2 regions of the Lactobacillus amylovorus DSM 20531 genome follow, and region 2 is predicted to be linked to the other one. Evidence: riboswitches for the same ligand, from Rfam matches in the RefSeq annotation. Region 2 holds a riboswitch; the other holds the start of a gene.
The links. Region 2 has a riboswitch for FMN ahead of ribD (bifunctional diaminohydroxyphosphoribosylaminopyrimidine deaminase/5-amino-6-(5-phosphoribosylamino)uracil reductase RibD). Riboswitches for the same ligand answer to the same signal wherever they lie in the genome.
Positions count from the first base shown of each region.

Region 1 (3,110 bases), 180 kb from region 2:
CACTTCTATATGCAGCTGGAGATAGCGGAATTGAAGAGCAAAATTTGACTGCGCTTCTTGAAGTAGATGGCAAAGAGTTAGGGCAAATTGCAGAAAAGGTTAAGCAAAGATTAGCTGCGGACAAAGATTCTGGAATTCAGTTAATTCATGTAGCTCACACCTATAAGCTGACTACTAGTCCTCAAACAGCTGAAATAATTGAAAAATATTTCCAAAAAGATTTAACGAAAAACTTAAGCCAATCAGCTTTAGAAATTTTGGCAATTGTCGCATATCGTCAACCAATAACTAGAGTAGAAATTGATGATATTCGTGGTGTTAATTCTTCGGGTGCGCTACAGACCTTGGTTTGGCGCGGTTTAATCGAAACCAATGGTAAGAAAGAAGCACCAGGCCATCCAAAGCTTTATGTGACTACTGATTACTTTTTACAATACTTCAATTATCAAAGTTTAGCTGATCTTCCACTAATTGAAGACTTTGAAGATAGTGCGAATAACGAAGAAATAGATTTGTTTGATCCTAAGAAGACAGATCAAGATACTCAGAAAGAAGGACAATAATGGCAGAAAGACTGCAAAAAGTTATTGCGGAAGCAGGCATTGCGTCAAGACGAAAAGCAGAAAAAATGATTACTGCTGGACGCGTTAAAGTCGACGGTAAAGTTATTACTAAATTAGGTACTAAGGTCGACACTTTTAGCAATATCACAGTGGATGATGAACCAATCGAAAGAGAAAGTCTACACACTTATCTTTTCTATAAGCCACGTGGTGTTGTTTCAACTGCTAGCGATGACAAAGATCGAAAGACAGTAGTGGATTATTTTGAAGACGTACCATACCGTTTATATCCTGTAGGTCGTCTGGATTACGATACCTCTGGTCTTTTATTAATGACTAATGATGGTAAATTGGCCAACTTGTTAATGCATCCAAGAAACGAAGTTTCAAAGGTTTATGTAGCCAAGATCAAAGGGATTTTGACTCCAGAAGAGATTAAAACTCTGACCCATGGTGTTAAGCTGGATCATTTTAAGGCTGCTCCTGCCAAGGTTAAAGTGCTTAAAACAGATAAGCGTAAGGATACTCAAATTGTCCAATTGACTATTCATGAAGGTCATTACCACCAGGTAAAAAGAATGTTTAAGGCAGTTGGCCATTTGGTTGAAAAATTGTCACGAGAAAAATATGCTTTCTTAACTTTGGATTCGCTTACTTCCGGTCAATATCGGGAATTATCGAAAAATGAAGTTGACAAGTTAATGCGTTTGGATTAACTTATAATTGTAAATTGAATATCAGGTTATTGTCTTCAGGGCAGGGTGAAAGTCCCGACCGGCGGTGAGAGTCCGCGACCCACTTTTGTGGCTGAATCTTTTATGATACCGATAGTTAGAGTCTAGATGGAAGAAGACAGATCAATAAAAATCTTACTTTACTTTTAAGGGTCTGTTGCTGAAGCAATAGACCTTTTTTCTTGGAAAGGAACGTAAGTTATGGATAAAGCTAGAACTAAATCTGGTAACTTAACCAATGTTGTCGCATATGCCTTAATTGGCTGTATTGCATTTGTAGTTATGAAATTCGAATTTCCAATTATGCCTGGTGTGGGCTTTTTGAAATTTGATTTTTCAGACGTCATTATTACCATCGGGATGTTTATTTTCGGAGCCGTTCCAGGAATTATCATCGCTGTGATCAGAATGATTTTGAGTTTAATTTTTAGCGGTTTTGCACTTCCAATTGTCATTGGTGAAATAACAGCGTTTTTGGCATCTATGTCGTTTTCATTGCCATTTTATTTCTTTAGTAGGAAAGTAACCCCTGAGAGTAGAAAGACGCTGAGAGGACGTTTAATGCCGGTTGTAGGATTAATCATTGGTGTTTTAGCAATGACATGCATCTTAGCTGTAGCTAATGCCTTTGTTTTAACTCCTGTTTATGCAATTACTGCAGTGCCTAATTTGCCAGCAATTAAAGGTTATGGTGCGCTTTACCACTTTACGGAAAAAGTATATTTGGGGCAATTGCTCCATTTGCCATCAATGAAGGCGTACATCTTTAGCATTATTGTTCCGTTCAACTTGTTAAAAGGTGTCATCAACAGTGTGGCAGTTTACTTGTTATTTGAAGCAACGATTACAACGATTAAACCATTTGTCCGTAAAAGATTTAATTTAAACTAAAAAAATATTCCATCAGCTGCAAAAGTTGATGGATTTTTTTATATTCAAAGCTTCGTAAAATATGCTAGAATTAATCCGTTAAGTGAATGGAGGAATTTATAGATGGATAAAAAATCAACGGGTCCATACAAGCACTATGAGCGTCCTACTGAGAAGCGAAGCGCAAAAGATCATCGACCTAACGGCTCTGGTCGCTGGATTGCAACAATTGCAATTCTAGCAGTGATCTTAATTGCACTTGTTCCAACAGTATATCGCTTAGCCTCAAATCATTCTTCTGAAAAAGCTACTGAAGTTCAAACAGTCAAGAAAACTTCTTTAAGTTCAAAGAGCAAGAGCTCTCAAGCTAAGAAAAAATCATCAGCTTCCTCAGCTTCTTCAAAGAGCAATGATTCTGCCAAAACTAGTTCTAGTTCATCGGAAAAGACTATTTATACAATTAAAACCGGTGATACTTTGACTAGTATTGCGCAAAAACATGGACTCACTGTTGATCAATTAGCCAAGTTAAATAATCTTAAAGACACTTCAAATGTCAATATTGGCCAGACACTTAAGTTAAAATAATCTTTCAGAAAGGATAAAAGAGGTCGACGGTAAGATCTCTTTTTTGTTGAAATGCAAGTAGCAGTTGATGGTCCTGCATCAGCAGGAAAGAGCACGGTTGCTAAAATCATCGCTAAAAAGTTGTCATTTGTATATATTGACACAGGTGCAATGTACCGTGCATGTACAGTTATTGCTCGTAATCATAATTTGGATTACGGGGATGAAGCGGGAATCTTAAAAGCCATTGATGAAGATGGAATCGAATTAAGATCCGAAGATGGTGAACAAAAAGTTTACGTAGCTGGAAAAGACGTTTCTAAAGAAATTAGAACTCCAGAAATTTCAGCTAACGTATCACAAGTTTCCGCTTTAC
Region 1 covers NZ_CP017706.1:2,056,964-2,060,073, forward strand. Annotated here, with positions in the region: gene scpB (SMC-Scp complex subunit ScpB) at 1-563, shown strand, start outside; gene LA20531_RS10540 (pseudouridine synthase) at 563-1,279, shown strand; FMN riboswitch at 1,307-1,421, shown strand; gene LA20531_RS10545 (ECF transporter S component) at 1,499-2,188, shown strand; gene LA20531_RS10550 (SAG1386/EF1546 family surface-associated protein) at 2,291-2,755, shown strand; gene cmk ((d)CMP kinase) at 2,807-3,110, shown strand, end outside.
Region 1: another riboswitch for FMN. It lies ahead of LA20531_RS10545 (ECF transporter S component); the one in region 2 lies ahead of ribD (bifunctional diaminohydroxyphosphoribosylaminopyrimidine deaminase/5-amino-6-(5-phosphoribosylamino)uracil reductase RibD).

Region 2 (3,110 bases):
ATAATCAACACTAATCGTAAATGCAGTACCATAAGGATCGGTGTTATTAGATTCCATTTGTGGCAGCTTTAATCTTTCGGCAACTTCACGACCGACACTGGTGCAAAGCAAACCACGTGCATATTTGGTCATAAAATTAACATTCTCTGGGGTAACTTTCGAGCCAATACCAATCATGTCACCTTCGGATTCACGATCTTCATCGTCAGCAACAATTACCAAGCCACCATTTTTCATCCATTGAATTGCATTTTGAATCTTCTTAACATCCATTTTTAATTCTCCCTACTTAAATTTTTTTGCACATACTTACCAAGAATATCTGTTTCAAGATTTACTACATCGCCAGCTTTTAGGCTGGATAAATTAGTTTCATCTTGAGTATGTGGAATTAGACCAACAGAAAATTTATTATCTTTTACATCCATCACAGTTAGACTAACGCCATTTAAGGCGACGCTACCTTGTGGCACGATTTGCTTATCAAGGTGATTAGGAATTGAAAACCATAGTTCAATTGCATTTTCGTTAATATGACTATCAGTTACATGAATGACATCGTCAACATGACCAGTAACGATATGTCCTTCAAAGCTAGAGTCAGCTTTCATAGCTTGCTCAACATTGACATCATCGTTAACCTTTAAATCTTTAAAAGTAGTCTTTTCAAAAGTCTGTGGCATCATAGTAACCTGAAATTCATTAGGTTCAACTTTTTCAGCAGTTAAACATGTTCCATTAACTGCAATCGAATCACCAATTTTAATATCGGATAATAGGCCGGTAGGATAAGTGACGGTCATTGTGATAGTTTCATCTTTTTTATTAATTTCTGCAATTTTGGCTTTGCCTGCAACTACACCACTAAACATTTTTATTCCTTTCATCAATTCTTACATTATTACCCAATTGCTTAATGTCTACTTCATCAAAGTGATGTGATGAAGTAGGTACAGTACCAGAAACTCCGTTTGCACCGATAAGGTCTGGTGAAATGTAGGTAATCATTTCATTTATAAAAAAGTTATCTAAGAATGATTTCTCCAAAGTAGGACCACCTTCAACATAAATTGATTGAATTTCCTTTTTACTCAATTCAGCAATCAGATCAGATAAATCATTATTTTTAGTTAGGAAGCATTGTATATTTTGATTCAAATTGTGATTTGCTAAAGATTTATTTTGAGTAAAAATCCAAGTTGGATTGTCATCATTGAGAAGAGTTAAATCTAAATGCTCTAACAAACGTCCTCGTCGATCAAGAACTATCCTGATTGGCGGATAGTCAGTTGAAGCCGTAGTTAATAAACTAGGATTATCAATAATCGCAGTAGAACTACCAATTACAATTGCCTGGTAATCTGCTCGTTCGCGGTGAACTTGCTCATAAACTTCGTGATTGGTAATTGCAGTTCGCTGATTCAAACCGGCACTTACTTTATAGTCAAGTGAGGTAGCTTGCTTTAAAGTAATCCAAGGACGGTCATTTTTGTAAAAATAGTTATAATGCTCGTTTAACTTTTTTCCTTCAGCGTTTAACACGCCAGTTGTGACCTCAATGCCATTTTCTTTTAAAGTGGCAATTCCTTTACCAGTTACTAATTTATGAGGATCAACTTCCGCAATCACAACACGTTTGATATGACTATCGACAATCAATTGTGAACAGGGTGGCTGTTTTCCAAAGTGGTTGCAAGGTTCTAAAGTTACGTAAAGAGTTGAATTGAATAATTGTTCTGGGGTTAGTTTGGAAATAGCATCTCGTTCAGCATGTGGCTTACCATAATGATGGTGATATCCGGTAGCGAGAACTTGATCATTTTTAACAATCACAGCACCAACTAATGGATTCTTCCATGTTTGGTGTCTGCCTTTTTGTGCCTCATGCAGGGCAAGCTGCATGAAGTGTTCATCTTTTTCCATGTATTTCACTCCCTTTTCAGAACAAAAAAAGAGTCTCGAATTTCTTCGAGACTCTCGTCATTATTATCATAAGCAAAATAAGTGCAACGCAAAAAAGCGCAGACTCATTCTTCTTCTACCATCTAGACTATAACTATCGGTACCCATTGGGATTCAACCGCTTAATGCGGGTTGCGGACTTTACCGCCGGTCGGGAATTTCACCCTGCCTCGAAGAACATTTATTCAATTCGCTTTTATAATATATTTCTTATTACGCGTTGTCAATTGAAATTTTAAGTTTAGAATCTATCAGCCTTTGACCAAACATCCTGAATATCTTGAATTAACGGTATTACACGGTCTTTGTTTAAAAATAAAAAATTTTTTATACTCTACGTAAACCGCATACTACCATACTGTATTTTGAATTTTAAATTACTACATTTACGATTAAGATAATAACTGTAAGTTGAAACAAGTTAAAGAATTCTATTCAGGGGAGATAAGAAATATGACAGACATTCCAAAGATTAAGTTAAATGATGGCAATGAAATTCCGCAATCGGTTTTTGGTGTATTCCAAATTCCTAACCATGATGATGCAGTAAAGGCAGTAGAATCTGCAATTAGCAACGGCTATCGTTTGATTGATACTGCCGAAGCTTACAACAACCAAACTGCTGTTGGTGAAGCAATCAAGAACAGCGACGTTAACCGTGACGACATTTCCTTAACGACCAAGTTGCGGTATTTTTAATCACTTTCTTTATAGTTGCCGACTTTTGGTATGACCTGCATTTGTCGTTCTCATATTATATTTTTAGACCGACAAAAACAGTGGCGATTATGGACTTTCTGCTGTTAGCGGATCTATCTCTTTTTCCGGTAATGACCAAATGGATCATGGCTGAGACCTCAACTTTTGCAGTAGTTAATTTTGGTGTTGTCTTTTTAATTGCAAAAGTAGTTGAAATTCTGACTCAATATTTTGTGGCAAAAGAGACGGTGAAGGATTCACAAATAATGCGAATTGTTATGAATAAATCATTTGTAATACGAAGCGTATTTGATCTAGTTATTAATATTATTTTGATAATCATGTCTCTTTATATTCCAAGAGTAGCAATGATTTTGTATCTGATTATTCCAGTGATTTCATTTATTTTCCCTAATCGAATTAGATTAACCAATAAAGATTAATATTCA
Region 2 covers NZ_CP017706.1:63,099-66,208, forward strand. Annotated here, with positions in the region: gene LA20531_RS00320 (bifunctional 3,4-dihydroxy-2-butanone-4-phosphate synthase/GTP cyclohydrolase II) at 1-273, opposite strand, end outside; gene LA20531_RS00325 (riboflavin synthase) at 276-872, opposite strand; gene ribD (bifunctional diaminohydroxyphosphoribosylaminopyrimidine deaminase/5-amino-6-(5-phosphoribosylamino)uracil reductase RibD) at 865-1,923, opposite strand; FMN riboswitch at 2,030-2,144, opposite strand; partial or broken gene LA20531_RS00335 (aldo/keto reductase) at 2,416-2,649, shown strand; partial or broken gene LA20531_RS00340 (hypothetical protein) at 2,646-3,104, shown strand.